DNA from 2 places in the Paenibacillus sp. FSL W8-0187 genome. Region 2 is predicted to be linked to the other one. Evidence: riboswitches for the same ligand, from Rfam matches in the RefSeq annotation. Region 2 holds a riboswitch; the other holds the start of a gene.

Region 1 (16,256 bases), 1.8 Mb from region 2:
TGATGTCGACGTCGGGGTGCCCATCACATGCAGGCCGGTCGGATTGGTCGGCGGCGTCACGTCAACCGGTAACTGCGTGGTCGTAAACTGGACACTGTTGCTGCTCGGCGATCGATTGCCGGAAGCGTCGAACGCCTTCACAACTATGTTATAAGTCGTGCCTGCCAATAGATTGGTGAGATTGGCGCTCGTCTGATTGGCAGGTATGGTGGCGATGACATTGACACCGTTGTACACCTCATAACCCGTGACGGCATTGTTGTCCGTCGAGGCCCCCCAAGTCAGCTTGGCCGTCGTTGTGCCAACGTTGCTGACGGCCAAATTAGTCGGCGCCGTAGGCGCAATGCTGTCGCCAGGACCGAATTGGGCATCGATGACGATGTACCAGGCATTTTGGGTATCCGCGATATCCCATACGCCGAGGATGACATTGTAACCGTCTCTTTGCGGCACGTTGCAGGTATGGGTTAACGTGGCCGGCGGCTGCTGGCCATTCCCGTTAATCGTGCAGAACGGAGTCAGATCAAACTGGGCGCGAGTCAACGGTGCATTGGGATTCCAATCCGGCTTGGTGATGAAATAACGGTAGCTTGTCGTGGCATGACGAGCGGTAAAAATCCAAGTGAAGTTGTTGGTGCCGCTCGTCATGTTCACCTTGTTCCAGCGCGTAGCTGATTGCTGGTCAAGCTGAGCGAAGCCGGCAAGGCCGGCGCTGGCGATTTTGCCGTCAGGGGGTCCGGCAGCAGGAAAACCTTTCGGCCCCTCCAGGCTCTGAGGCTCATAGATGATCGGGCCGCAGTTGGTATTCAATCCGTTTTTACACTGGATCGCGCGGCTAGCCGGATCATTAATATATCCGTGGGCTGACACGGTCTTCGAGAACGCGAACATACAAGCGAATACGAGCAGCAATCCGCCGCCAATCAGCATGAATCGCAGGATGAAACGGGAATCCGAACGAGTTTGAAACATCATCACATTACCTCCCATGATTTGGTTTGGTCATGATGCGCCTTTCGTTTTTCGACACCATCTTTAATCGCGATCTTTTGAGCTGCCTCCTCTCTTGAAAATGATCCTCTCAAAGCTGTGCATAACCGTTATCGTGCGGGCATCCGCTCCTTTTTAAGCCGATTTATACAAACTCCTTAGAGCTTATATACTCGTACAAAGTCATGAAAAACAATACCTAATCACATTGTGAGAAGCGTAAAGACAAGCGGGTTAGAAATCTGGGAAGGGGAAATTAAACGTGAGCAACTCTGCTCTACTATATAGAATCAGCTATGTAAACTGCTGATGAATGCTGACATTCATAGTGCGCAACGATGTAGAGATCAAAACCAAGTAGGTACGCTTATGGGTGAAGCCACGGAGGGGATAGTAATCATGTCTTAATATGGAGGAATCTATATATAGGCATAATCTAGTTTCGTCAAAATTGGAGTCGTGTTAGCGGAGTGTCATGAAGACAATCGAAGTTGATGTATGGTTAAACAGAAACGAAAGATATATTACCAGTAATTGGTTGTATATAATTATTGAATAATAACCAAATCATGTCAAGGGTGTAATTTATCTACTCTTTGCTCAAGCTCCTGTGAAGGAGTTTGAATTTATCCTCATATTGCCCATTTTTCATACCGATTGGGTGAACGAAAAACTTGTGGCAAATCACCAATTTTCGCAGTGGAGTTCAGACATTTTCCATCCATCACTTTCTAATACTAATGCAATATCGATTTCACCTGTTTTAAGACTGGTCATAATGTCTAGGAAATCAAACGCGATAAATCATAAGTGATTCTGATACACCCAGCGTAAGGCCACCAATAGGTTCGTTGTCTGTCGTTAAAGCTTGATCATATAGTTCAATGATTTTAAAAGCGTAGGGAAGAAACTGCTCTACGTAGTGGGTTAGTATCATTTTTTTACCCAAACGATCAAAAACAGGCTTTCCGACCTCAGCTTCAAGCTGCTTGATATGTGCAGTAACGGAGGACTGGGCGTAACCTAGATGCTCAGCAGCTTTTTTAACTCTGACAAGAACTTGTACCGATAAACAAAAAAGCCGCTAAAATAGCGACTTTCAATATCACGGATTACTTGTTTCGTATTAAATCCAATTTGCTCTAAATCCTGTGCTATCTCCGATTCATTTGAAAAATGCTTTGTTTTCCTACTCGGACAAAATCCTCGAATTTCGCTAAATCTCAATGAGTCAAATGCGTTTTCGATTCTCTCGGCATCCTTGCCCAGCCAGATCTTTTTCAGCATTTGCTGCGTCGTTTAGCGGTTCGTCTCAGTTGACAAGCATCAGAAGATCAGGGTCCGGCAGAGCTTTTTTATCGACTTTCCCGTTAGGGGTGAGCGGCAAACTTTCCATCTGTACCACAAGAGAGGGCAGGAAATATTCAGGCAAATTACGGGCTAAATACGCTTTGACATCTGTATCGGACAAAACCTGTTTCGCAACAAAGTACGCGCATATTATCGGATTGCCACTCTCGTCGGCTTTGACGGCTACCGCGGCTTTCGAGATTCCGTAGTGTTCCAGCAGCCGAGCCTCGATTTCTCTCGGTTCTACTCGATACCCTCTGATCTTCACTTGATCGTCGATTCGCCCGATAATTTCGATATTGCCATCCGGCAGCCACAGGGCCATATCCCCCGTTCGATATAACCTTTCCCCGAGGAGCGGATGTTCCACAAACTTTGCTTCTGTCAATTCCAGTTGGTTCAAATACCCCCGCGCGATACCGTCCCCTCCAACGCAAAGCTCTCCCACTACTCCGATGGGCTGAAGCTTCAACTGTTTGTCAAGGATATAAGCGGAGGAATTGCATATTGGTCTGCCAATCGGAATGGCGGATTCGAATTCACGTTCAATCGGGAAGTAAGTGGAGAATGTCGTGTTTTCCGTCGGACCGTATATATTGACCATCCGCAGATCGGGACACGTCTTACTTACGGCGTTTACGAGCTTCGGCGACAACGCTTCTCCGCCAACTAGCAAGGTGTTCAACGTACGAAAGATGTCAGGATCCTGTTCGGCCAGATTATGGAACAAAGCTGTAGTCAGAAACCAAGCCGTAATGCGGTGGCCGATGATGGTTTCCTTCAATTTGAGAAGTTCTAATAGATCCTTATCCTTCATCAAATACAAGGTAGATCCGTTCAAAAGGGATCCCCAAATTTCAAAGGTTGACGCATCGAATGCAATTGCGCCGGTTTGCAAAATTCGATGATCAATGGAAAAATTGAAATAATTAGTATTCTTGACCAGTCTTACGATGTTGCGATGTTCAACCATGACTCCTTTCGGTGTCCCCGTTGATTCGGAAGTATAGATGATATACGCTAGACTTTGCGAGGTTACTGCAGATATCGTATGGGGACAGCTGTCATGGTAAAGGTGCGCGTTGTCCCAATAAATTAATTTTCCTTCAAATGCAAAGTCAGGTTTCCAACTGGAAGGGGCCAGCAAAAATCCCGCCCGACTGTCCTCGAGCATATATTCGAGTCTTTCGCACGAAGAATCGGCTTCGATGGGCATATAAGCGCCACCCGCCTTCAATATAGCTGTAAGCCCGACGATCATACTGATAGACCGATCCGCGACAATGCCAACGACGCTCTCCGGCTTTACGCCGTGATCCTGTAGGGCTTTTGCAAGCTGATTCGCGTGTTCGTTCAATTCCCGATAGGACATCTGATGGTCCTCGGTCATGACCGCCGGGCGATCGGGGGTTAAGCGGACCTGTTCCTCAAACAAGTAATGGACCGTTTTGCTGGAAGGATAGTCCGTCTTAGTTCCGCTGAAAGCCTGAATCTGTCTCTCCTCTTCTTCGGACAACAAGTGTATGTCGGCAATCACTTTCTCGGGAAAATCGGCAACATCCTGCACAATACGGCTCAAGTGGTCGCCCATCTGCTCAATCGTTTCCTTTCTGTACAAGCGGGTCGCATAATCAAGGTGTATCATGAGAGATTCCTTCTTAAAAGCTGTCAAAGCAAGCTCAAACATCCCCAACTGATCGGATTTCAAAGGAGTGGTGTTGGCTTTTTGCCAAGTAAACGCCGCTTTGATGAACGGATTGCCGCTCAGATTCTTACGCATATTCCGATCTTCGAGTGCTTGCATCGTGGTATGCTTAACTTCTATCAGAAACTTACCTAATGGCTTATGTACAGTAGGAGAATATCGTATAGGAAGCATCTGGCTTTCCAACGAATACCCAATTACAGGGTCATCCTCGCCGGTATATTTGGCAAGCAGGATTACATAACAAGCCATAAGTGCCATATCCACAGTTATTCCGAAATTGAACGCAAGTTGATAGAGTTTTCGGGTCGTTACAGAATCAAGGCAAAAACTAACCCGGCTTCCTTCATCGTTGGTCCATTCTCCCCACGGAAATTCGTCAATTGATACTTCACATGTCGTTTGTTCCATGACCATCAACTCCCGGATTATCGATTCATTAATGTCTTATTAATAACGAACAGAAGAATCCTCTTCGCATTCTGCGATGAAGAAGTATCCCCCCTCCTGAGCCAATTATGACTGTGGCCTTATCTAACCCCAAACTTAGTTTTTTCTTACAGCGAAGCTAGCCGTTGTTTTTTGGAACGTCAAAAAACCCCCTTTCTTCAAATGAATAAAACGGAGGTCTCCCGTTGTATTCGGCAACTGGCTGGCATCGCGGTCGCAGTAGATCCCGCATTAGCCCCTATAGCTTTGCGTCGCCACCTTTCGGCGGGTTTGCTATTGTCGTACAAAACTGGTATTAAATTGTAAATCATGTTCATATTATGTATTCGATTTACATTTACTGTATCTTGTTTCCAAATGAAAATCGATAGGTCTTTTGTTCAATATTGTCTTTCTAGAATTGTTTTGATGATATTGATAACCATCATGAAACTCTAGGTCATGATAGTTAATCTTTACTAATTTTTGCTTTCGGCGACTTCACTCTACTTCACTTAACTACCTATTAAAACTATTATATTCAAAAGACAGGATATGTTTTACACACAAAAATCGATTAAGAACAGAGATATACACACGTTTTTGTCCCTCGGCAGATTTCCGCAAAATGACGCCATTACTCTAATAGATTCAGTATTATCTGTCTCCTATCCCTGTCTATTCTTCTATTATTACTTGGATATTGGATGTTGGCTGATTAAGGCAATTGTTCCTATTTTTCAACTTCTACCCTATATCCATTGCCCTAACTACGACTACGGACATCATTGGAACCACTACTTTTGTTTCTTGTAATATGGGACAAAAATACCAACGTCAGTAGTATGTTATAACTGGTAACGATATCTCGCTTCCGAAGAGTGGAGCACTCGAAACACAGCACTAATTTTCACAACCATCGGAATCATCTCCTGTAGGGAGATTGAATGCAGCTGTTGTTAAACTAGCCCATTACGGTCCCGTCCATGATTAGTAATTTCCTTCAGGATCCTGTCAATCTGATGGTAGCCACTAACAATCGATTCACCTGATTCGCTGCCTGGTCCTGCGGTCCTCCGCATGCACTGATCGTCATCAGTAGCATCATGCTCGCCACTATGAACGATGACCGCGTCCATCAAAGCCCATGATGTGGGGTCTATCTTGCTGCTGGAGGAGCTTCCGTTTCCGGACTTTCCTGGACAGCTGGAATCGTGGTCGATGGAGCACTAGATTGAGTTGGCGCTGCGCTCTTCACTGCAGCGGATGGAGATGCAGGAGCGGCGGATGGTTGTCTTGAGGCTGTCTTCCCGGTGAAGGCGTTGGCGTTACAACAGGTTCCGTGTCTTGAGATCGAGAGAATACCTCCCCTCAAGGTTGACATCTCCGCTAACGATTTTCTAATCGCTGAAATAGGTGTCAATGAAAGTAAGCACTTGCATCAGGACGATTGGGGTTCGGCCCTGGGATTTGATTGGGCGTACCGCCATTCGGAGGCCGTTAAAGGAATAGCCTACATGGAGGGAATCATAAAACCTCGTAATTGGAGCGAGCTCCCGGAACCTGGACGGAAAACTTTCCGTGCATTACGATCCGTAGAAGGTGAACAGATGGTATTAAAACACAACTCTTTCATCGAGACTAATCTCCTTCCAATCGGCATTCTGCGTAAGTTGACGGAGGAAGAAATGACGGAATATCGCTGGACACTCTCGCTGCCTGGCGAAGGACGCCGACCGACGTTAACCTGGCCGCGACAACTTCCGTTTGATGGAGATCCGGCTGATGTGACGGACATTGTTATCACGTACGGAGAGTGGTTAGCAGAGAGCTCCGTCCCGAAACTCAACTGTGATCCGGGCACTTTGCCGACATCTCATGTTGAGTTTTGTCGTAATTGGCCAATGCAAACGGAGATCACCGTACGTGGACTTCATTATCCCCAGTAATCGACCTCAAGACCGCTTTTGTCAGACGACAAAGCCCATAAAAAACAGGGAGCATACCACCGACAACACTGCTCCCAGTTTTGATGGCATTCGGCTAGAGCAAATCGACTGTTTTTTACAAGCAATCTATTAAGATTGTCGCAACCCGCACCAGACATTAGATAACCATCTAATCGGACAAGTAATCAAAAGGGATATAGAAAACAGCGGCATTGTAGGACACAAATATCCTAGAATGCCGCTGTATGATTCATCTATAACGTTCCCCGTTAGTAAAACAATGCATCATTTCTGCAGTTCCCGAAGGAGTTAATGTACAATCAGGACTGGGCAACTTGATAGCTGTGAAACCTTGTGGCTGACACTTCCAAGCATCATTTCTTTTATGCCCCTTAGCCCACGGCTTCCGATAATAATAAGTTGCTGCTCGGTATCCTTTGCATAATTTAATATTTCACGTGCAGGGTCTCCCTTAAGATGAACTGTTTCCGTGTTAATCCCCGCAGATTTTAATTTAGATTTGGTTTGTTGCAGCTGTTCCAAACTCGCTTTCTCCATTTCGTTCAATAATTCTTCCAAGAAATTCTCGGGTACATATGTCATGCCATTTGACACATAATCCTGGCTGACATTAACCAAGGTAACTTGAGTTTGTTTATTTTGGGCTATTTCAACGGTTGCATCAAGGAGTTTGTTCGTTATTTCAGATTTATCAATGGCCACCATAATTTTGTCAAACATAGTTATCATCCTTTCCGTGGCAGTTCGTAACCATCTCGACTACCTACAACACGATTACTCGCTGCTCCTATACCAACTAAAAAGAGTAAGACCGAAGCCCCAAGAAGAATGAAAAGTGGCAGGTTCCAACTATTTGTTGCATCGTGCAGATATCCTATAAGGGCTGGACCGATTGCGGCAAGAAGATATCCGATCGATTGGGCCATGCCAGATAGTTCCGCTGCTTGATGCGCATTTTCAGTGCGTAACCCGAAAAACATCATGGCCAAACTAAAGGCGAAGCCTCCACCAATTCCGAGTATGATGATCCACAACAGAATGACATTGGAACTTCCGTAAAGAAGTCCGAGCGTCCCCGTCAAAAGCAAAATGGTTGTGATGACCACTAACAAACGTTGGCTAGACATACGCCCAGCAATAACAGGGACAATAAAGGTAAATGGAAGCATCGATAACTGCATGATCGAGAGGAACCATCCAGATTGGTTGGAGTCAATTCCTTGCTGCTTTAAAATTTCAGGCAACCATGCGATCAACACATAGAAAACCATAGACTGTATACCCATAAACAAGGTTACTTGCCAAGCAAGCGGGGATCGCCAAACATTCACATCGTTACTGACCATCTTTTGACTTGTCTTGGCTGTTTGATTCGCTTGATTTCTTAATTGGGGTAACCAACAGAGGATCGATACAAAGCTTAGAATCCCCCATATTCCCAATGCTCCCTGCCATTTTAGCCCTGCGTTCATGGCTAGCGGTACACTGATTCCCGATGCGATTGCTCCACATAAATTCATTGAAATGGAGTAAACTCCTGTCATGGAGCCAATTTTATTTGGGAAATCCCGTTTGATTATACTGGGCAATAATACATTACATATGGCAATGGCGAATCCAAGAACTGCTGTTCCAATAAACAGATTAACTGAGCCAGATAAAGATCGTATTACAATACCAACAGTCAGAAAGATTAGGGCAATCAAAATGATACGCTCAACCCCATATCTTCGTCCTAACTTTGGTACTAGAGGCGATAATAAAGCAAAGGCAAGCAAGGGTACCGTTGTGATCAGGCCTGCTAATGTATTTGAAATATGAACGTCATCCCTTATAAAACTCACTAAAGGACCAACTGAGGTTAAGGGAGTACGTAAATTAGCTGCAATAATAATAATGCCGAGAATGATCAGCCCTATTGAGGATGGTACGGCTTTTTTGTTTTGTTTGTTCGGCATTCTTCATTTCTCCTTCCTGAACTCATACGTAGTGTTTGTTTCCTGCTGATTGAAAAAAACTATGCAATAACATCCGCGCGAACAACAAAAGTATAGTATAATATAATATAAATAACAAGAAGTATTTTATAACATACGTTAACTCATCTGAAAACAAAAATACAACTCTGAATTCCCGTCATGGAATTCAGAGTTGTATTGAATAGTGGCATTTTCGATTTTTAGAAACCATACTTTAAGGATATATGGAGCACTGTTTCGTTATTCGTATGATTGGTATAAGAGTGAGGAAAATCTGCACGAAAACTGATCGTATCATATTGATTCAATGTGTAAATCTCTCCATTGAGTTGAATATCAATGGAACCCGTCATTACTGTTGCAATTTCAGTTGTATTCACATGATGACCTTCAGGGTGATAAGAGCTATTTGGCTGTAAGTAAGCCCGACACATTTCAATATCGTTGCTTTTAAAGACTGGTTCAATGATCCAATTTTTTTGATCATTAGAAAACCGCAGTCCTTCGCCTGCTCGATACAAACTAACAGGGTCTTCTGATTTGAACAAAGCCAATAACGGTAAAGATATGCCTTTTGAAATTTTCCATATAATCGCCAAAGTTGGATTTGTATCGCCACGTTCGATATTCCCCAGAGTAAGTTTGCTTACGCCAGTTAATTCCGCTAAGTCGTCTAAACTCATGTTTTTTTCTTTTCTGTACTTTTTCAAGGCACCGCCGATTTGTAATACAATTTGTTTTGATTCATCGACTTCATCCATTTGATATTCACCTCAACAAATAACTTTATAGCTAGTATATTGTTTATCTAGACTCTTTTCCATAAGATTAGTATTTGATGGTGGACTACACTCCTATGAAAAATTCTAACATCTATGTATTAATATTCCTGTTAGCGTAATCTGCTGGGAAGTTGGTACAGTGTAGTATTCTGTTACTCTAATATTTTTCTGATGAAGAAGTTCTTTAACGATATCTAATGGTAACTTCTCAGTCTGCACCGCGTGTGCTGCAAAGGCATGACTAAAATACTAATTGGTAATCGGCTTATGTTCTTGTCTCTCAGCAATTTTCTTGTCCTCCGACATTTGTCGCTTCAGCCTAAATCAATTAATCTATCGCCTCCGTTAGTTCAATGACTACATCAACAAAAGAACGGAAAAAATGCCGTTCTTTTGTTATTGCACGAATTTTTTATCATCCATATTTGCTTGTTTAACGTCCAACCAATTTGTATTATGCAACATCTCCGAAGAATCCCCATGAAATGCCTTCATGGCTTCCTGATCATCAAACAGCCGATATCTCATCCAAGCCGTCAAGTAACCCCTATGATTGCCACCATTACCTTCAATCGCAGTATGAGCTGCACCTTTTGCCATCCCCATCATAACAGGCGTACTTGCGTTAGTACTATGCAAGGCTAATTGATTCGTTGATACCGGTGAGATTAGAAAATCTCGTGTACCGCCCATAATGAAGAAAGGAACAGTAATGCGTGCTGTATCGTACATATCTTCTGGATCACAATGCTTCAAATCCGGGAGAGCGATGGATACAACCGTCTTAATCAAGGATCCACTTATATAGTTGGTATGAGCATTAATGACCCCAGTAGACCCTTGAGAATGTCCAGCTACACCAATATGTTCCATTTGTATTCTTTGATAAAACAAGCTGTTTGCTAGTTGGTTTTCATTTTTCAAATAATCAATAGCCTCCACAATTTCTTTGCCTGTTCCTGTTGTCTTGCTATAGGAATCTATTACAATGAATCCCCAGCTAGCAAGATGAGTTAAGAGCTCATCATAACGATCTGGCGTGGCATCTGTTCCATTCCCCCAAGAAATAATAGGATAGGATTCGTCTCCTTGAAATGCTGGGTAGTAAATTCTAAATAAAGCCTCACCGCTCGTACTCTTAACTTCTTCTACCTTTACATGATAGCTTCCTTGCTGTGCATAACGCTGCTCAATGCTTCCTTCTGCAAGTTCTGGTACATTAGAATGAATGATTATTTGCATGAAAATTGTTATTGGAACTGCAACGATAAGGACTAAAGCTGACAACCATAAAATCCACTTTCGTTTTTTCAAAACCGACATCACGTGACCTCTACGATAGTCTATAGATTTCTCTATCGTTTTCTCTGTTAAAATATAGAACTAAAGGGATATACGTGAAAGATGTAGTTATGTTTCATTAAACAAGATGCTAGATTGAAAAATAGATACGGAGGACCGAGAATAGCTTAAAAAATACGATTTGCTGTAAGTGCAATAGACTCGAAGTTGATCACCAAAGAGATGTGATGGTTGATACTCCGATGCTTGAGTGAATACAACGCTCGTTATAATAATCAATATAGGACGTGACCACGCTATAAGCTTCTGCTTTGTTAGTAAATAAATTCGAATGTCGTTGCTCAGGTTGATAACCTTCTTCGTTGAAACACCTAATCGACAAAGGTCCTCCACAATGCACCCAATTTTGTGTCAAAATCCTACAATAGGTATAAAAAAAAGCCCAGTGAATCAGGCTTTAGTACTGTTCGTAATGTGGTCACATTGGTCTCATTAGACATCATCCCGCAGAATACAAGGATTGTATCAGGAGATCCTGCCCGCCGGTCGGGAATTATTCTGGCAGCTAGTCCGCTCGAAATTGGTACCGGGGCATCGCTAAAGCCCCGGTTCTGAAACCATGGAGCCCGGAGTATACGTACATTACTGTTGCGGCGGTTTCGGTTTCGGATTTCTCCGGCGAGTAGAAATTAGAATGTTACGCTTGTTCTGCCCAGTTAGCCGGATATGTTACATAGATAAATCGTGCATATTCTGGCACAGAAAATTGAATCCTGCTTCCATTTGGAATCAGGATCACTTCTCCTGGTCCAGCTGACACCTTTGTACCATCGATGATAACGTCCAGATGTCCCTCAATCACATAATCAATTTCATCGTAGTTAAGTGTCCAGTCAAAGGTTGTTTTTTTCATCTCCATGATACCGCAGCCAAGTCTTGGACTTTCCTTTAGCGAAAAAAGATCTTTACAATAGACGATATCATTAGTGTTGCCTGTATCGAGACGATCCTCTTCTGTTACTTTCATATTTGGCACTTTAATAGAAGTAATCCCTCCTGGACCTCTATGAACGTTCTGTTCAAAAGCATCAGCCCCTACTTTTTCCATGATGACTTTACGAACCATCTCTTCAATCATCTTTTTATCGATACTCATGGGTACCCTCCTCTACTTCTTAGGTGCAGTTTTTTGGAACCATTTTACTTGCAATGAGCATAGCAACCATTACAGCCGTGATACACTTTTGAACATCGATTCTGTTCTCGACTAAAAGAGGTGTGAAACAAATTTTTGCCATTTCCTCATCTCCCATACCAGAGAATAAACACAAAAAGGCCTAAAGTTATACCGCTTCCTAACAAGTAGGAATGCTATAACCTTAAGCCTCTTTGCTTTAGTAAGACTACGCCTTTGTAGTCCTCTATTACATTTTAAACGTGAATGAAACGTTTGTTTCACACGCTGTAGATTCAAATTGCATGCTCCCTTAAGTTTATCCTCTACATAGCTATTTACAATAGATAAAACTAAACTTTTTTGTGAACATTCTTCAACGTTGAATCCTTTGCCATCATCTATAACTCCAATCGTGCAAAAGCTGTTGTTGGCAACTCATAGAAATAACGATGTGTCCATGCTCACAATCTTGAAAAGCTATGCAAAAAAAGCGCTTGAAATGGCCATTTGCATTTCAAGCGCTAATAAAATTGTAAATATGCGAATATTCAAAACGTTTTAAAAGGCATCATGGCATCGCTCCGTACCGTTCCAGCACCCGGTAAATCGCATCCGTGCCGAACCCGACCGCTTCTACAGGAATGCGTTCATCAGCCGCATGAATCAGTTTGGTAAACTGCATGTCCTTGGGCAGCGGCATTGGCAGGAAACCGTAGGTTTGGATGCCGAGCCTCGCAAACCATCTTCCGTCCGTTCCTCCGGGCAGCAGCATCGGCACCGGAACGGCCTCCTTATCCGCTTCTTTCAGCACGTCGGACAGCAACCCGAACATCCCCATGTCGGGAGCTTCGGCGCATGGGTCATGACGCAGCACCTCCAGCTCGATCGAATCATGAATCGCGAATCGGCGCAGCTCGTCCATAAATTGCTGCGGAGTGACGCCCGGCAGCGTTCGGCCGTCGAGCTCAACCGTAATTTCGCTTGGATGAACGTTGATTTTCTCGCCGCCGCGAACAACGGTCGCGCTGATCGTATTACGCAGAAGAGGGGCGAATGTCCCTCCCTTTTCCCCCAGCAGCTTCAGGATGAGGCCGCACAGCCGGGGACGCAGCAACCCTCTCAGCAGCAGCGCCGGCAGCAGCGGCAGTGCGGCGGCCATGCCTTCAATCATCAACCGCGCCGCTGGTGTCACACGTATCGGCAGCTTATTCCTGCTAAGCGATTGAAGCATGTTCCCCAATTGCGCCATACAGTCGGCTCCAGGATTGCCCATGGAGCCGTGGCCACCATCTCCTCGAATCGTCGCTTTGAGCCAACAGAGCTGCTTCTCCGCCACCATAATCGGATAAAAGGTTTTTCCCAGCGCATGAAACGAGAAGCCGCCGAATTCGCCGAGCGCATACTTGACGCCCGCAAAATAATCGGCATGCCGCTCTACCAGGAAGGAAGCCCCGTATTCGCCCCCTGCTTCCTCGTCGCTGACAATCGCCAGAATGAGATCGCCACGCAGCGGCAGCTTGCGTACATGCGCGCGGAGGAAAGCCGATACGAGCATCGCCAGGCCGCCTTTCATATCAAGAGCGCCCCGCCCCCAGACGAAGCCGCCCTCGATGTTGCCCCCGAACGGGTCGCGGCTCCAGTCTTGCTTCCCTGTGCCAACGACGTCGACATGCCCGTACAGCAGCAGCGGCGGTGCCTCCCCGCTGCCCTTCATCCTGGCCAGCAGATTGGGCCGGGCCGGATCAAGCGAACAGGTCCGTGTCTCAATGCCCGTATCCTCAAGCAGTTGCCGGATATACATGATGCATGCGGCTTCCTCACCCGGCGGATTTGTTGTGTTAAAGCGGATCAATGCCTGCAAAATCTCCACGGGAGACGGCAGCTCTTCCGGGCGCTTGACTCCATCTTGATCCAACTCGTCATTGTTCAGCCGGATCCCCATGACCCCGCTCCTTCCTAATAAGAGGTTGTTCAAAAAGTCCGCTTTTGATCACGAAGTAACACTGAAAGCATATTCGACATCGAATCTTGAATTCAGCCGGGCCTTCCGGTGCTCACGTACCCACTACGTACGTTCCGCTCCTCTGACCCTAGCTTTATCCAACCTTCTCGGTGCTGAAAACCGACCTTTTTGAACACGCACTATAATGGACTGCCCGCGTATGGCCGGTCGGCAGGAGAAACGCCCGGCAAGCTGCGCAGGCCGAACTCATCGCACAGCCTTGCGAGTCGCCGCTCCTGCTCATCGGCGGACGTGCCTTTGGTGCGAAACACCGATTCCAGCATCGCCAGCGCTTGCCGAACATGCGCTTCCGCCACTTGCTCTCCCGTCTCCCGAAGCCGATCAACCAAGCGCTGCACGCCGCGGTAAGGCGAAACGACGCCTTGTTCATATTCGGCCGCGTTCCAGTTGCGGTTGCGGACGCACGTAGCGATAGCCAGACAACGATTCAGCAGATCAATCGAATAAGCGTCCGTTTGCCGGCTTGCGGCAACCAGTTGCGCTTCATCCTCCTTGTCGTCAAAAGCGAATACGCGTAGTCCGTCCGCTGGCGCCAGCCGTTTCAATACATTGCCCGGACCCAGTTCTACGGCAGAGGCAACGCCAATACTTTTCTGAAAGGCAAGGACAGCCGGCCAATTGACAGGGTCCGTCAATCCCCTTGCCAGCATACCCGCGATCTCCGCCGTATTTCCGTATGGCAGACCCGTCAAGGAGGAAACGACGGGAAAATCCATTTCTCCAAACGAGACGCGGCTCAGCACTTCGGCAAATTGTGCCGCCGCCGGCGCCATCAACGGACTATGGAACGGCGCGCTTACCTGCAGCGGAATGACTGCGGCCCCATGGGCGGACAGTCTTTCGGACGCTTCATGGACAGCCTCTTTGTGGCCCGAAATCACCGTTTGCCGGTCTGAATTCATATTCGATACCACAACAATACGGCTTCCGTCCGTGCAGCTTGCGCTGATTTCCAAGCATACTTTGGCGACAACATCGGGACTCGGCCCGTTCACGGCGGCCATTGTGCCGATCCCTGCAGCGGCGGCCCCTTGCATCAACTCGCCGCGGCGGCGTACGAGCCTGAGCGCATCCGGGAACGTTATGGCTCCCGCGCAGGTTAAAGCGGTAATCTCGCCCAGGCTGTGGCCGGCTGCCATCGCAGGCAGGTATCCCCATTCACGACTGTAGACGCTGTACATTGCCACACCAAGCGCAAGAATAGCGGGTTGGGCATTGTCCGTCCTCGTCATCTCCGTTGTCGGTCCCTCATACATCAGGCTGTCAAGGCGCATGCCCAGCGCTTCGTTCGCTTCCTCCATCGTCGCTTTGACAACCGGATACCGCTCGCTCAGCATTTTTCCCATCCCGACGCGCTGCGATCCCTGACCGGGAAACCATATCGCATGTTTGTTCAGCATCTTCCATCACGCTCCTTACGGGTCAGATCGGGGCAGGCGCCTCGGTCAGCTTTTTGTTAATCACCGCTACAACATCGGATTCCCACTCATGCAGGAAAAAATGTCCGCCTTCAAACAGCATCAGCTCGCAGCCTCCCGTCGCGTACCGCTCCCATTCGCCGAGCGGGCCTTTGACGCAGCCGTCATCTTTACCGCTCAAGATGGTGAGCCGGAGCGGCAGCGGCGGCCGCATTCGATGCTCGTATTCGCCGACAAGCTTGAAGTCGGCTCTTAGGATCGGCATAAACATATCCAGCAGCTCCCGATGCCGGAACAGCTCGTCCGGCATGCCGCCAAGCCGCTTCACTTCCTCGAGAAACTCGTCATCCGGAAGCAGATGGGTCCGGCGAGCCTCCTTCTGCTCGCAATGCGGTGCCCCTCTGCCGGAGAGGAAGACTGCCGCAGGCAGCGGGAATCCTTCTTCCCGCAGCGCATGCAGCACCTCATACTCGAGCAGGCTGCCCATGCTGTGGCCGAATAAAGCATAGGAGTCTGAGCCAAGCGCCGTCTCTCTTACCAGCGGCAGCAAATCCCGCACGGCCTCCGCCGCGTCCGCATAGAACGGCTCGTCCATGCGGCTTCCCCTGCCCGCCAGTTCGGCCGGCACCAGACGCACGCCGGGATGCAGCCGGTTCGTCCAGCGTTTGTACACTTGAGCGGAGCCCCCTGCATATGGCAAACAAATTAAAGATATCGTCATAACGCCCGCCTCCCGGGTAACATGTTGACGCAAGCGGCTTTTACGCGCCGGCGACAAGCATGGTCCAGAACGTTTTTTCCTTCGCGAACAAATCGTCCGCGAGCGCCAGCTCTCTGCCGCGTTCGAAGTCCCCCGTCACAAATCGGTCCTTCACCAGATCCCATCCGTCCCTCACTGCGCCAAGCTGACCGGACAGCGACTCATGCAGCGCTTCGCCGATCAGCCCCTTCTCCCGCAGGGAGCGGAGCAGCGACGTGTTGGCGATATGCCGGTTGCAAATGATGTTGACGCCGACAAGGCCATAGGTCAAATGAGCTTGCTTCTTCTCCGGGTCGGAATCTACATTCCACATGCCCTCTATGGAGAACTCGCCAAGCTCCCTCGCCAGCCGCTCCGCATTTTCCACCACT
Region 2 (16,256 bases):
TGCCTCGCTCGGCCTGACAGCAACCGATATCCGTCGTGCCTTGACAAGTGGCATTGCCGGACTGGCTGCGCTTGGTGCACTTGTTGGCATCGCTTGCGGTGTCTACGCATTGCCAGCCGTGCTGCGCGGTCTGCTCTCTACCTACGGTATTGTCAAGCTGCCACTCATCATGGAATGGCCGCTGGCCATTGGGCTGGCTCTGATCGCGCTTGCTATTGCCGTCAGCGGCTGCTGGTTGGCTTCACGAATCCTCCGCCGCACCTCCCTTCGGGTGTTGGTAATGGATTCATGAGGACAGTCCACGAGCAAAAAAAGATGACCTCCAAATTTCGGAGGTCATCTTTTTTTGTTTCTTGCCTTAGTAAATCTTAATCCGTTTGTTTCACCGCCCAAGTAGATATCTTCTTATGAAGAAGATCTACTTTCTTTTGATATATTCCTCTTGGTTTTTTAATTGCATGTAACGAACAATCAGCTTGTCCAACGACTGTGAAATGGCGACAACATCTTGATGCACCAATTCGAAACTGCTGGCCACTCGCTCAAGTTCTCTTCGTAGAAGTTCGAGTTTTTTTGCTACTTGTTCGAGCTCACTCTCGATAGAAATCATCTTGTTCACCCACCCCCGTCGTAACAAGTGATTGATGACCGTTGCCACAGTTCCTCGGACAAACTTTTTCAAACCATAAGAATTGAAGCTCTCATCTTATCGATAACGCGAATCAGCTTAAAGCTACAGCTACAGCTACAGCTACAGCTACTTATCATTATAAAATTCGACGTAAATAAAAAAAATACCCAGAATTGGGTAATCTTTGTCTTAAGAATTTTTATGACGGTTATGTAAATTTTTTAAGAAATGCTCCTTTATGGTTGACTCTCGTTTTTGCATATATCTTTTTAATAAAAGTACGAACCGTACTTTGACTAATACCATAAATATCAGCAATTTCAGGTACATTTTTATTCTCCAGCCACCCATATGCTATTTCTTTCTCTCGATTCGTTAATTCATATTGGTGAAAGTGAGAATAGATCAGCTCCCTTTGCAGAATGGGATCCTTTTGAGGTAACTTTTCTTCAATATTCTTGGCCAAGTGTTCAATGAGTGGTATGGCAAATGTAACCTCGTGTAAATAATGAAAACTAAGGCCAAGGTAGCCTATGATCACATTTTCTATTCGAAGGGGAGTACAAACACACGCCAATTCTGAAAACAAGCGATTACTATGCTCGGCCCCAACTACGACAGAAAGCGTTTGTTGTTCCATGGATAATGAAATGGCATTATTTCCTGCGTCTTCCCTTGCCAATGAGGTCCCACTTTTCATATTATTTCTCTCGAGAAAACTTTTTAACGAACCTGTTCCGCAATAATCGATGACGGTTCCATCCATATCTGTTATAACAAATAAATAGGGTATAGACAGCAAATCGTTCATATTCCTTGTTTCCTCTTGGAGCAAATAAAGAATTTCTTTCCGTTCAATCAACCTTTCTTTTATTTCAGTCATACTGAGGATATTAGGAAAATGATTGTTTGCTTCTACCAGTGTTCTTTGACCCATTATTTTCCCTTCTTCCCTTGTAAGAATAAGCGATTAATAATGGAATCGATCTCCTGTTCATCGCCGCGGCTGCATTCGGCAGCTCCTAGCGAAAAATAAAAAAACCCCATCCATTATGATAACCACAACAAAACAGACGGAGGCTTCCGTCGTATTCGGTAACTGGCTGGCATCGCGGTCTTAAGTAGCTCCACATTAGCCCCTGTAGCTTTGCGTCGCCACTTTTCAGTGGGTTTGCTATTATCGTACTACGAAGTGTGAATTTGTCGAATATTCAAACATGATATGACATATTCAAACTATAACTTACATTGTTTTTCATTTAATATAGGCCGCACGACCCAAATTTCCATATTTCTGTTATATTTGTCAATCACTCTTATGTCCGTACACAGAATCACTTTTTGCGCCAAGCAGGTTCATAGATCGACTTAGGAGGAGGAAACTGATGAATCCAGTTAATGATCCGGGTCGATATCCACTGGCATACAACTGCAAGGATAATAATTTTCCAATCGATCACATAGGCAGTGAAGGCGAATATGATTCCATTCATCCAGAACAATGAGGTACCGGGGTTGATTCTTTTATACTTATAAATGGCTAAGGCAACATAACCGATTCCCCCGTTCGATACCCTCTGCTTTATGAGGATGGCGACACCTGTTCCGAGAATAACCGAGCCGAATAAAAGATCGATCCATAGGTTGCCAAACGGGGGTTCTAAGAACACCTCGAAGAAATTAACGGAAACGGACGTCACCGTAATAACAAATACGGTCCCGAAGGCACTGACACCGTCAAGATAAGGGACTGTAAAGGCGAGGAAAATAAAATTGGCTAACCACAGTCCGAGACTCATTGGGAGCTCAAACACATGGTTCAGAAGAACCGCGATCCCTGCTCCTCCCCCCGAAGGAATGGCGTGAGGAAACAAGAACATTGCCATGGCAAAACCTTGAATGATGGAGCCGGCGGTAATGAAGAAGAGTTTCTTGGAAATACGACGAAAGAAAAAGGGGCTCTTTCGCCCGGGCATGATCTGTAAATTCACACGGAATCATCCTTCATAGATTAGAGTAACAAGCCAGTCCTGCTTGTTTAGTGTATGCTTGTTCCCTGAAGGGGATTACCGGGATCGGTCTCTTCAACGAAAATATGTATAGGCTGACTCTGGAGATATCCATAGACAGCCTTCTAGTAATTATCATTCTCTTGGTTTGGTCTATGTTTAAATCACGTAACAAAATCCATCCGTATGTTTCTCTCTCACTCCGAGTTCAAACGTATCTTGACGAAGTCCCCGGCGCATCGTTTCAAGGGAAAGCACTTCGGTGGGTTGGATATTCCCCAAATGTACATTAGATCCCAATTTGCGGAGAAGCATCGCTTGCTGCTCCTTAAGAGGTGCCTCCCAAATCAGCTTTCTTGCATCCGACACGTAGTCGACGATAGTATTTATCATTTCTTCCTGGCACTCGCCATGCTTATCGAAAATACCGATACCCCGTCCTGACTCGCGCGCTTCAACGATGATATACTCGGCACCTACGTCTAAATCCGCTTCCATCGTATACGCGAGCATTTCGGCTTCGATGCGGGAACCGGATTGCTTTTTACCATACTCCGTAAAAACCCGAAGTCCGCGTTGTTTACCTTCCCGGATGAGCTCCGTTCGTTTTTTTCGCGACATCTCAATCGTGCCGTCAGATACTTCTATAGCGTTAAATCCAAGACGGCAAACGGTATTAAAAAATGCGGGGACGACATCTTGCTGCACGGCTATCTCAAGCAAGGTTCCGCCGGGCATGACGGTGATTCCATGTTGTTTGGCTAGATTGATCTTATATAGCAGCATTTCCGTTTTATACAGCGGAGCCGTCCCAAAACCGAATTTGACGCAATCGATGTAATCCGAGGCTGTCTCGATCACATCTGAAAACATGTTTCTACCCAAGCCTTTATCAATAACCATCGTCATCCCGCGTTCCATGACCCCGTAGGTGTCGTGGTCTTTTTTGCCATGCTCGGGATTTTCGCGCAGCCCGCTCGGATCACATATCTCCATGGGCCAAACTGTTCGCAGGGAACTGTTCATTTTAGGATCTCCTCAATTCTTTTTGATGTAGTCGTTTAATCCAATGACATTGGCATAATATGCTCATGCCCATTGACAGGTGCTCATCTTTTACAATAAGCGATTTGTCTGGTCATCCGATCTGCCGAGGCGGCTTAATCAAAAAGAAGACGAATCCTAAAGCAACCAAAGATAGTGAAGACACGGTTATGAAAACAACATGATCCGATTTGTCCATCATCCACCCGAATAAGGGAGGCCCTGCTGCAACCCCCAAAAATCGCAAGCTATTGTAAAGGGACGTAATCATTCCCCGCTCGCTTTTCTCAACAGCGCCGGTGATCATTGTATTTAAGCAAGGAAGAAGCATTCCGGTTCCAATGCAGCTGACTGTCAGCAACCCGATAAACACATAAATGTTGTTAAAAAAGAAAAGCGTAGCCGCCAGAGAAAGGGTCATGGCAATCAGCCCGATATTCATCAGCCAACGGATCAGCAGGCCCTTTTTCTTGATCAAGCTTCCAGTTGTATAGGAGGTGATCACCATCCCGAGTAATGGAATGGCCAATATCAAGCCCTTCTTGACCCCGTCGATGTGGTACGGCTTGTCTTCAAGAATGTTGGATAAATAGAATAGTACGCCAAACAAAATGAACAACCCCAGTGATCCGGCAAAAAAAGCAGTGATGAGCCAGCGGCCTTTTTCTTTGAAGATGCCTTTGATTTTCCCAAGGTATTTCCCTAGTTCTTGCTTTGAAGATTGTTTCGATTCTTTGATCATAAAAATGACGGCCAACAACGATAACGCACAGAACACGGGAAATGCGAAAAAGGAAGCATACCACACGATCAGCATAAGCAGGGAACCGATGATCGGGCTGAGTACCTTCCCTGCGCCATTGGAGGCTTCGATTAAGCCCAGTGCTTTGCTTTCGGTCCCGCCATCGTATAAATCGCCAACGAGCGCCATGGCAATCGGTGCTGTTCCGGCGGCCGCTAGCCCCTGAATCGCCCTCGCAGAGATAATCACCGCAAATGAGTTCCAAATGGCGCCGAATCCTGCCAGAATACCGGCAGCTCCATATATGATCAAGGCGGGTATAATAATAATTTTTCGTCCATATCGATCGGACAAATAACCAATAATCGGAATAAACAAGCCTGCTGCCAAGGAGAAAATTGTGATGATCAAGCTGCTTTGAAATTTACTGATACCAAGCTCCCTTTGCATTTCTGGAAGCCCCGGGACTAGCATGGAATTGCCGAAAACGAGTACGATCGGGATCGTCGCTAGTGCGATAAATTCCCACAATTGACCCTTTGAGCTGTTAGAAGACTTTGATTTTCCGGAAGATTCGCTGTCTTTTGTCTCCGCGGAGTCGGTCTGCAGGTCGATATCGCTATTAAAGCTAATATTCAGTTTTCGCTTTTTGGTCTTTTCCATGGTATCGCTCCTCGGACTTGAAGTTCGTTTATAGTAGGCCATTTATTAGTACATGCTTCCTAATTATCACCACATCCGAATTTAATATTCCTTCATTGCTGCGGAATCCTTGGAGGATTTGAGCACTCCTTGGATTTGGGTAAATATACTGTTACTAAAATAGCCCAAGTATGACGGGTGAAAGGGGTTTGCTGCATGCCGATACGGATTATCCAAGGACATCATCATACATTGGAAGCATCACACATCAATGTTGTAATTGATGTTATAAGGGCTTTTACCGTAGCGCACTATGCCTTTATCAATGGGGTTCAGGGTATCATTCTGGCAGGAACTCTGGACGATGCCTTGCGTCTAAAGAAAATCGATCCTGACTTTTTATTAGCGGGAGAGATACAGGGGCTGCCGATTCCGGGGTTTGAACTGGACAATTCGCCTGTACGTTTACACAACCTGGATCTTCGGGAGAAATTTCTGATCCAGAAAACAACCAATGGGGTTACAGCAACCCTAAACGCATTGAGTACCGAGCACCTATTCGTTACCGGGTTCACCAATGCAAGAACAACAGCAGAGTTTATAAAGAGGAACTTATTAAAAAAAGACGACGACATGATTATTAATTTAATTGCTTCGCATCCGTCAGGGGATGATGATCTGGCCTGCGCACAATATATATCGGAGATTCTCCAAGACACTAACCGTATATCTGCCGAGGAAACCATTGAACGGATTCGAAAGTCAGAAGCGGCCGAGAAATTTTACGATAATGAAAAACCGGAATTTTTACAGGAGGATATTTCGTTTTGCATCCAAGAGCTCCCTTCCGATTTTGTAATGAAAGTGAATCTTAATAAAAGTAATCCGTTGATTGAAAGGTTCCAGGTGGGGGCTTTAATCCCTGATCATGAGGGGTATCACTTGTGAATTTCTGATCCGTCATCATAAGGGTATAATTTACATTGATAAAAGAACGAATGTTCGCATATAATACAAACAAACGTTCCCGTCAATGAGGTGGTTAATGATGTTGAGTATTGGGTTGAAACCAGATGAAACCCAACTGGTGAAGGATTATATTTTATTACCCCTTTTACTTGATGTGTTAGAGCATGATCGTTCGATCCTATGCAGAGCAGATTTAAAGACCCCCGAGCTAACGAATGCGATCATCGACCATTTGCAGGCAGCCGCATTATCCGATTTAGCTCAGGCTCGTAAAAAAATGCGTGAATATGCCATTAAGGTGTACGAGGATCGAAAAACAAAGCTGGGCATTGAGGTTGAATTCATCTGTAGAGGGTATCATCACAAGCTGTCCATACTATGGGGGCTAATTGAGGCGGAGATCGAGCAAAGATCGTACACCTACCTTGGGCTACAAATTGCAGATAAGGGGAGTCTGTTGTGAAATCATCTAGCCGAGTCATCATGTTAGGGGATTGCCAGTCCTTTTATGCATCTGTTGAGAAAGCTGACCATCCCGAGTATACAGGCCGCCCTTTGGTAGTTGCAGGGGATCCGGAAAGACGTTCAGGCATCGTGCTGGCTGCTTGTCCGCTTGCTAAAGAAAAAGGAATAACGACGGCAGAGAGATTAGGGGAAGCACTGTCAAAGTGCCCGGATCTCGTCGTCATTAAACCTAGGATGCAGAAGTATATTGACGTTTCGATGCAAATCACGGAGATATACAAGAGTTATACCGATTTGGTTGAGCCTTACAGTATCGATGAGCAATTTTTAGACGTTACCGGTTCACTGCATCTGTTCGGCACACCCGATGAGTTAGCCACAACCATTCAGCGTCATGTCCTGGATGCTACGGGTGTTTACGCTCGCTTCGGCATCGGTGAAACCAAAATCCTGGCTAAAACCGCCTGTGACAACTACGCCAAGAAAAATCCGTCCGGCATCTACACATTGTCCAAGGACTCGCTTGCGGATACCCTTTGGAAACTGCCCGTTAGCTGTATGTTTATGGCCGGCAGCAAGATGACCCGCCACTTTAACGTCATGGGGCTGCCCACGATCGGCAGCTTGGCTCAGACGCCTCTTGCTAAATTGAAGCAGATGATGCGCCGTAAATTCGGTAAAAATTCCGATATCTCCGCCGAGATGTACTGGCGAATTGCCAACGGAATCGATGATAGCCCGGTAAGACCAGGCACTCACCAAGTTGACCCTAAATCGGTTGGACACATGATGACCCTCCCTCGGGATTATACCAAGCTGGAAGAAATCAAGGTCGTGCTGCTTGAGCTGACCGAGTTGGTTTGCCAGCGATGCCGCGGTCTTGGTTTTATGGGGCATGTTGTGTCGGTCGGTTGTATGGGAGCAGACTTTGACCGCCCTACGGGATTTAGCCGACAGATGAAGATGGAGGATCCATCGAATATTACGAATCAGGTTTACCGCTGGGCATGCCGGCTGCTTGAAACGTATTGGGACGGCCTGCCGATTCGGCGGGTCGGTATTAGCTTGTCTCAGTTTTCCCCGGATACGGAATACCAAATGTCATTGTTTGATACCGGACGGGAGCGGTCGATGGCACTTGAACGGGTGACCGATGCCCTAAAAAATAAATACGGGAATTCGATTGTGATTAGAGCCGTATCCAAAACAGACGCAGGCCAAGCGCTGGATCGATCAGCCAAGATAGGAGGACACTATAAATGACAACACGAAAAAAGCTTGAGGGTAACGGACTGTGGGAATCCAGTCGGATGATGCTGCCGGAACACAAAGAAACCATCATTCGCAGGCAACTGGAAGAAGGCAGAAAAGACCGGCCGACGCTGGATCCCCAAGAAATGGAATTAATCGAGAGCGCGCTCGCCGAGTCATTTCATGAACACCGCATGATTACCGTGAGGCTGTTCGATGAATATGAGAACACGGAATTGACAGGAATTGTCGTGCTGATCCACACGTTTAGACGGGAAATCAAACTCTCCATGGCCGAAGAGGAATCGCGTTGGATTAAAATTGACGAGATCCTTTCAGCAGGATAAAGGCGGATAATAAAGCGGCCGTCCCATAAGTAGATTTAGTTGCTTGACGTACGGCTCTCATAAACAGAAAGTGTGTCAAATAAAGCCATGGCGGTGCTCAGGATGTTACTCCACACCGTTATGGCTTCTGTTTTGATCATTGGCCGCCTTCTTGAGCAAATTGGGATACTTCCTCCAAATCCATTGGCAGATAAAGTTGGTCGACCTGCACGGCATAGCGGAGAGGACGAATCGATTCTGGACAAGCGTCAGCGCTCGCCTTTGCCCCCACATTTCGTCCTTACTCAAAACCATTCCAAGAAATGTGGGGGCAACAGTTATCATGAACGAGACAGACTCCCCGTAATTGCAACATCTTAGGTTAATTTTGGGAATAATGGTGTAGTAGAAGCTAAACCAAAACCAAAATCAGAGCTAAATTGCAAAGGAGAGTCTGTACTATGAAGGATACCATAAAATACGTAGGCTTAGACGTGTCGAAGGAAAATATTGCTGTATCTGTAGCTGATCCAGGAAGAGAAGGCGCTCGGTATTTGGGCACGATTCCTCATACCGAGTATCACATCTTGAAAGTATTGAGGAAGTTAGGCCAACCCAATGAATTAAGCGTTTGTTACGAGGCAGGTCCAACAGGATATCCTTTAGTTCGTTTGCTAACTGCACATGGATATGACTGCATTGTTATCGCCCCATCACTTATGCCTAGTCGTCCAGGAGAACGGGTAAAAACGGATCGTAGGGATTCGATGCGTCTGGCACAATTACTTCGAGCAGGTGAATTAACACGTGTGCATGTACCTACTCCAGAGGAAGAAGCGCTTCGTGATTTGGTACGAATGCGTGAAGATGTTAAGGAAGATCGAGCTCGAATCCGGCAGCGGATCGGGAAGTTTCTCCTTCGTCATCAGATTGCACCTAAAGAGCCACTTCGCCGTTGGACGGCTAAATACCGGTTATGGTTAGGACGTATTCCATTCGAGTCCGCTTCTCAACGTTTGGTTCTGCAGGAAATGCTGCATCAGATGGATGAAAATGAAGAACGTCTGAAGCGTATGGAAGCAGCCATTCACGAAGAAGCCACGGAAGGGCACCACGCCCCCTTAATACAAGCCCTTCAAACCTTACGTGGAGTAGCTGAAACGACAGCAACAGGAATCGTAGCGGAAGTGTGTTCATTTACCCGGTTTGGTAATGCGAAGGCTTTCATGGGGTACACAGGTTTGGTGCCGAGGGAATACTCAAGTGGCCAAAGCCGATGGCAGGGAAACATTACGAAATCGGGGAATACCCACCTTCGTCGTTTATTGGTCGAATCCGCTTGGAGTTACCGCTATAAACCTGCGCTACAAGGAGAGTTAAAGAAACGTCAACAAGGAAAATCTCCTGAAATTCAGGCCATATCCTGGAAGGCACAGCATCGACTACATCGAAAATACACGAAAATGCTGTCAAAGGGTAAGCCTAGTGGCAAAGCAGTTGTGGCCGTGGCGCGTGAACTAAGTGGATTTATTTGGTCGATTGCCCGAGAACTTGAAGAGAAAGGGATAAATAGGTGATCACCATTCCTATTGGAATCTAGTCGTATTGTGAGAATTGTTGATTCAAGGTGATCCCGTTCCCCCAAAAACAGGTGGAAGATGAAAAACTGAGTTAGAAGGCAAAGGGAAAAGCCGTAAGAGAGAATCCACGTCCATCGCTATGTGCCATCCCTCCAAAGGAAACGACGCACGACAACAGTTCGTGGTGCACTCTCTGCAGACGGAGAGAAAACATGCGGTATACAAAACCCGCGGATATCAGACTGCTCACCGTTGATAGCTTTTGCCTTCTAGTTCAGTTTTTACACCCTCTCTTGTATAAAGGGGGATTGGGAAAACAAGGGAGTTACAAACTGCTATTTGACAGGTCTCGTTCATATCAGCGATGGGAGGAATGATTCGTACATGGAGCGTCTTCTAACAGCAAGAAGGGGGCCTGCCGCAAGATCTAAGATCTTTTGGGACAGCCCCTTTTTCTTTTGCCTACAGCCAATAAAATCTATCGAATCTAACGTTTGTTGACTATAGTATCAAGTTTGTTATCTGGAAGCAGCGAATCTTCCTCTTATACAATGAAACTACCAGGTGCACGACAAGCGAGATTACACCGTAAGGAGTGACAAACATGAGCTCGAAAGCCGAATCAGAAGATAAACGAAAGCGCTTACGAATACGCTGGCACAAGCAGGATACAGAACTTACCCTCTTGGCGCTGCCGACCACGATTTGGTACATCCTGTTTAGTTTCTTACCGATGTTCGGGATCATTATCGCCTTCAAAAATTTCAAGATTAGCGGCGGCTTCTTGAGCAATGTGTTTAACAGTCCATGGGTCGGCCTCAAAAACTTCGAATTTTTATTCAAATCGAATGACGCTTGGATCATTATTCGCAACACCATTGGATACAACATTGTGTTTATCGTACTGGGGATTGTTCTGCCCGTGCTATTCGCGATTATGATCGGACTCCTCCACAGCCGCAAAGCGAGCAAGGTCTACCAGACGATGATGTTCCTCCCCTATTTCCTATCCTGGGTAGTCGTATCTGCGGTAGGCTGGGCATTCTTAAGCTTCGATAAAGGGATTGTCAATCAAATGCTCGTCAATATGGGCAGCGATCCAATTAACTGGTATATGGAGCCGAAATATTGGCCATTGTTCTTGATTCTCTTAAATGTCTGGAAGGGCCTGGGCTATGGTATGGTCATTTATTTGGCAACCATCACGAGCATTGACAGCACCTATTATGAAGCAGCTGTTATTGATGGCGCATCGATTTGGCAGCAGACCAGATTTATTACACTGCCCATGCTCAAGCTGGTAATCGTCATGATGTTCATACTGGCCGTCGGGCGGATATTTTACACTGATTTCGGCTTGTTCTATCAGGTCACGCGAGATTCCAATTCGCTGTTCAACGTGGCAACCACCATCGATGTCATGGTGTATAAACAACTGAAAACCGCCACCGTAGGGATGGCATCCGCAGCCGCATTCGTACAGTCTGTTCTGGGATGCGCAACGATTCTGATCGCTAACTGGATTGTTCGCAGAATCGATCCGGATAGCGCGATGATGTAAGGAGGCAAGACGATGACACCGAAAACCACTTACGAGACAGGCCTTGAGAAGTTTAACCGCACAAACAAAGCCGTCAATCTGTTCTTCAACTTGATATTTATCATCTTGGCTCTGCTCTGCGTCATACCCGTAGTTGTTGTTCTGTCCATTTCCTTCTCCAGTGAGGAGTCCATCCGTGAGACCGGTTATCACCTGCTCCCGGTCGCTCTGTCGGCTGAGGCATACGTCTATATCGTTAAGCAGGGAACGATGATTCTGCGAGCGCTCGGGGTATCCGCCCTCGTTACCGTGGCCGGTACCGTGCTCGGCGTATTGCTTACCGCCTCCATGGGTTATGTGCTGTCTCGCCCAAACTACAAGCTCAGGGGCTTTCTGACCTGGGTGGTATTCATCCCCATGGTATTCAACGGCGGCTTGGTGTCCAGCTACTTCATTAATACCAATTTATTAGGACTTAAGGATAGCATCTGGGCACTTATTCTACCGCTGGCTGTTTCATCGTTCAACGTGATTATATGTAAAACCTTCTTCAAGAGCACGATTCCCGATGGGCTGATCGAATCTGCTGAAATCGATGGTGCCAGCCAGCTGCGAATCTTCTTCTCTATCATCCTGCCGATCTCGCTGCCGGTCATCGCAACCATCGGACTGTTTCTCTGCTTTGCTTACTGGAATGACTGGTTCCAATCGATGCTGTATATCGACAACCAGAACCTGTATTCCCTGCAAGCACTGCTCAACAGCTTAATGAGTAATGTAGACGCACTCGCGAAAAATGCAGCAAGTATGGGCGTCAGCTACGCCATGCTCGTTGCCACGATGCCGAAGGAATCAGCCCGTATGGCTGTCGCCATTCTCATCGTGCTGCCGGTAGCATTTGCCTACCCTTTCTTCCAGAAGTATTTTATTTCCGGATTGACGGTCGGCGCCGTGAAAGGCTAAAGACGAAATAAGCCAAGATAAAACCTTGGTTTATGATAGATCACACTGTACAACTCTTAAGCGATTTAACTTCAATGAGGGGGAATTTGGAATGAAGAGAGCTTTTAAGTTCATCTCTACACTGTGCGTACTGGCACTCATGTTGACCGTTTTAGCAGCCTGCGGCGGCTCGAAGTCTCCAGCTGCGACGGATGGATCTAAAGCGACAACAGACACACCGAAGGACAACACCGAAACAAGCAAGGATATTCCGACATTGACCTGGTGGACCATCGGGGGCCAAGTGCCGAACAATTTCAGCAAAGCGGTTGATGCCATGAATGCCTATACGGCCGAGAAGATTGGCGTGAAGGTTGACATCAAGGTAGCCAGCTGGGGAGAATGGGATACCAAAATGAACACCATCGTGAATACCGGCGAACCCTTCGACATCATGTTCACGAACAGCGGTAAATACAGCAAGCAAGTAGCTATGGGCGCATTTGCCGATATTACGGATCTGGTTCAGAGCGAAACGCCCGACTTGTACAAACTGATTCCCGAAAAGGTATGGGAAGGCACAAAAATCGGCGGCAAGTTTTATTCCGTTCCGACGTACAAAGATTCAGCGCTAACGCAGTACTGGGTATTCGATGATAAGTATGTGCAAAAGTACGGCATCGACATGAATAATATCAAAACGCTGCAGGATCTGGATAAACCTCTCCATGACATGAAGGCTGGCGAAGGCAAAAGCTTCTATCCGCTGCCAATGACGCAAGGCGAAGGCTTGAACGGTTTCTTTAACGAATATGACGATTTAACGCTAGGCTTCCCTCCTATCGGCGTGAAAGCGGACGATGCAGCACGCACGGTGGTCTCTGTTCTCGAGCAGCCGGATGTCATGGCTAATCTGAAGCTCCTGCACCAGTGGTATCAGGATGGTATCATCAACCCGGATGCTCCGACGAAAACGGAGAACGACAAAGGCAGACCGTTCTTTGCAGCCCAGGCATTCCCGGGAGCCGAGGTCAGCTGGCAAATCAATGACGCCGTTGAAAAGTATAATATGGTTCAGCATTATGGTCCTATCTATACCACCAGTACAATCCAAGGCTCGCTCAATGCGATTTCGGCAAATTCGAAATATCAGAAGGAAGCTTTGAAATATCTTGAATTAGTGAACACGGATCCCAAACTTCGCAATATGCTGGCATTCGGCGAGATAGGCGTAGACTACAACAATGTTGATGGCGAAAAGGTGATTGAGCGTACATCCGATACTTGGCCGCTGGCTGCCTACACACAAGGCACATTCTTTAATTTGGCGGTGACCAAAGGCGCTCCTGAAGATCAATGGGAACAGGTTAAAAAGCTGAACGATGCAGCGACCTCCTCTACGATCCTAGGCTTTGCGCTGGACATCACCGATCTTCAGACCGAAGTGGCGAATTGCCAAGCGGTATGGGATAAATACAAATATGAGCTGATCACGGGCGCATCCGATCCGGAGAAAATGGTGCCGAAGATTACGGCTGAATTAAAATCAGCCGGCATGGACACGATTATGCAAGCTGCCCAAGAGCAAATCAACAATTACTTCAAGTAAGATTACATTCAAGCGCATCCCTTAATGAGGCTCTCTTAAGGGGTGCTTTTTCCTTACGATCTATGAAGCTAGGCGTTAATCGTGTTAAATTGAGATATAGCAACTTGTTTCAACGACCTGCTGCAATCGAGGTGTCATATGGGCTCTTTTTTGCAAATCAAAATTTATCGTCACAAGTTTATTGCCTATGTCATCTTCGTCGTCGCCATCGGAATCACGCTTGGTACGCTGACCTGTGCCATGCTGCTGAATCAATGGGTTGGCAACTCCCGGATCGAGGCGGCTAATGCCTTCTCGCGTGTAGAGAATGAGCTGCAGTATGATGCTGACCGCATTGAGGCTTACATGCAGCGTATTTACTCCAATACAGGTCTGATGGATGATGCGCGCAGCTTTTTAAGCAGCAGTGCTGAGGGATACTTAACCAGCAGGCTGCAGAACAGCCAATTCTCACAGCCGCTGGTTTCTTTTCCGGAGGATGTTAAGACCTATCTGTACAGCTGGGCGCAAGGTGAAATCACGCAGATAAGCACGCATACCGACAAGTATGGCAATGTCGTCCGTTTTAATGATAACGGAATTGCAAGCTTTACCTTCGGGCTTCCGAATACGGATGAAGCTTTTCGCGACACCCTGATGAAGGGATTCGTATATCGCAAGAAACTGTCGGATCCCACGTCAGGTCCCCAGGAATTCGGTGAGCTGCGCTTCTTGGTCAGCAGTGAGCAAATCTTTAAATCCGTTCAAAGCTTCCGATTGGGTAATGCGGCTGCAGTCAGCCCTTCCGGTGAAATATATCTGATCGGTAGCGGACAGGACAGGGACCTAGAAGAACTATCCCGACTAGCAGCGGCGAATGGACGCAGTCACGGTATTATTTCTAGGGGTGTTTTGAAACATATCTTTTTTGTCTCCTTTCCATCCACCAAGTTTAATTTCAAATTCGTGAGCATCATCGATTTATCCATGCTCATCCGTCAGCATGCCGGGATGCTGATCACCATCTTTCTGATCGTATTGACGGCCATGATTAGTGTGCTTCTACTCATTGCATACAATATGCGGGATGATGCCCTTTTCCTGCGCCGCATCATTCAATCGATTGGACGTGTGAAAATGGCCAATTTCACGCCTAACCGCCCTGCCCGTTACCGTCGGAATGAATACGGCATGATCGCCCGGGAATTGGACGATATGATTCAGCAGCTGGATAAGCATATCCGGAATGAATATCTGTTAAAGATCAAACAGCAGGAAACTGAAATGAAAGCGCTTCAACACCAAATCAACCCTCATTTTTTATACAACACGTTAGAGGTTATCCGCTCCACTGCTCTTGTCAATCAGGACAGGGACACCGCTGACGCCATTGCAACGCTGGGGACGCTCTATCGCGAAATCGTCAAAAAGGAAAATATCATTTCGATTGCAAGCGAGCTGGAATTGCTGCAGAAGTACTTGGAGATTATGGAGTTTAAGTATCCCGAGCGCTTTTATTATCAAGTCAATGTAGAGCCGGCACTGCTCCTCATCCCTACCGTGAAATTCTGGATGCAGCCTTTGGCTGAGAACTTTTTCATCCATGGCTTTAACGCGAATCATGAGTTTAATTTGTATGTCGTTAATGGCTTTGAAGCCGAAGACTGTTATGTACTGGAATTCGTGGACAACGGATGCGGTATTCCTCCGGAGCGTTTACGTACCGTTCGAAGCACAATGTCTAACCATGATGAACCATCTTCCAATAGTATCGGGCTGCGCAACGTATATACGCGCCTTCACTTTTTCTACGGGGACGGCTTTTCGATCGAGATTGCGAATAATGAGGAATCTGGAGTCAACATTTCCGTGCGGATTTCAAAAGAGGTGATTGAACATGTACAAACTGATGATTGTGGATGACGAACCTCAGATTTTGGAGGGAATGAAGCGAATCCTGGATTGGAAACAATACGGTTTTGGTCGGATCGAAACCTGCGAATCCACGGAGGAGGCCATGTCCAAAATGGTCGACCTGCTGCCGGATGTCGCCATATTCGATGTTTGCATTGGCAAGGAGCTTGGATATGAAGCGATCCGCAGATTGAACGAATTTCAAATTCCTACGAAATATATCATTATGAGCGGCTATAGTGAATTTACATATGCCCAGGAAGCCATTCGCTGTGGCGTCAAAGACTATCTGCTCAAGCCTATAGAACGCACCAAGCTGCAGCAAGTGATTGAGAAGATCATCGTTGAGGATCTGGGCGGTTCGATAGGTAACAGGAATGGCGAAAGCCTGAACACGGACCCGGTATTAGGTGTAAGCTATGACAGCTTATCCAAGCTGGTCAACCGTATTCTGCTGATGATTAGGACAGAGTATGCTCAGAATATAACCTTGAAGTCCGTAGCGGAGCGTTTTCAGATGAACAGCACCTACCTTGGACAATTGTTTCTTAAAGAAACCGCGATGAAGTTTTCCGAATATCTCATGGCTTACCGAATGCTTCTTGCACAAGAG

What was found. Region 2 has a riboswitch for cyclic di-GMP ahead of MKY48_RS25255 (LuxR C-terminal-related transcriptional regulator). Riboswitches for the same ligand answer to the same signal wherever they lie in the genome.
Region 1: it holds a riboswitch for cyclic di-GMP, as region 2 does, so the genes downstream of both, MKY48_RS17215 (amino acid adenylation domain-containing protein) here and MKY48_RS25255 (LuxR C-terminal-related transcriptional regulator) in region 2, are expected to answer to the same signal.

What each region holds. Positions count from the first base shown of each region.
Region 1 is NZ_CP150206.1:3,851,781-3,868,036, forward strand. Features, by position in the region: gene MKY48_RS17205 (lytic polysaccharide monooxygenase) at 1-975, opposite strand, end outside; gene MKY48_RS17210 (hypothetical protein) at 1,781-1,984, opposite strand; gene MKY48_RS17215 (amino acid adenylation domain-containing protein) at 2,303-4,456, opposite strand; cyclic di-GMP riboswitch class I at 4,686-4,780, opposite strand; gene MKY48_RS17220 (hypothetical protein) at 6,085-6,423, shown strand; gene MKY48_RS17225 (universal stress protein) at 6,733-7,164, opposite strand; gene MKY48_RS17230 (MFS transporter) at 7,170-8,402, opposite strand; gene MKY48_RS17235 (XRE family transcriptional regulator) at 8,624-9,184, opposite strand; gene MKY48_RS17240 (alpha/beta hydrolase) at 9,602-10,528, opposite strand; gene MKY48_RS17245 (cupin domain-containing protein) at 11,205-11,663, opposite strand; gene MKY48_RS17250 (M20/M25/M40 family metallo-hydrolase) at 12,253-13,626, opposite strand; gene fabD (ACP S-malonyltransferase) at 13,827-15,107, opposite strand; gene MKY48_RS17260 (alpha/beta fold hydrolase) at 15,130-15,846, opposite strand; gene MKY48_RS17265 (hypothetical protein) at 15,887-16,256, opposite strand, start outside.
Region 2 is NZ_CP150206.1:5,602,156-5,618,411, forward strand. Features, by position in the region: gene MKY48_RS25245 (FtsX-like permease family protein) at 1-292, shown strand, start outside; gene MKY48_RS25250 (Spo0E family sporulation regulatory protein-aspartic acid phosphatase) at 419-610, opposite strand; gene MKY48_RS25255 (LuxR C-terminal-related transcriptional regulator) at 840-1,568, opposite strand; cyclic di-GMP riboswitch class I at 1,723-1,817, opposite strand; gene MKY48_RS25260 (YitT family protein) at 1,966-2,607, opposite strand; gene MKY48_RS25265 (phosphosulfolactate synthase) at 2,800-3,666, opposite strand; gene MKY48_RS25270 (MFS transporter) at 3,779-5,089, opposite strand; gene MKY48_RS25275 (2-phosphosulfolactate phosphatase) at 5,285-6,016, shown strand; gene MKY48_RS25280 (hypothetical protein) at 6,117-6,500, shown strand; gene MKY48_RS25285 (DNA polymerase IV) at 6,497-7,765, shown strand; gene MKY48_RS25290 (YolD-like family protein) at 7,762-8,100, shown strand; gene MKY48_RS25295 (IS110 family transposase) at 8,541-9,656, shown strand; gene MKY48_RS25300 (ABC transporter permease subunit) at 10,264-11,220, shown strand; gene MKY48_RS25305 (carbohydrate ABC transporter permease) at 11,233-12,162, shown strand; gene MKY48_RS25310 (ABC transporter substrate-binding protein) at 12,254-13,750, shown strand; gene MKY48_RS25315 (histidine kinase) at 13,889-15,652, shown strand; gene MKY48_RS25320 (response regulator) at 15,627-16,256, shown strand, end outside.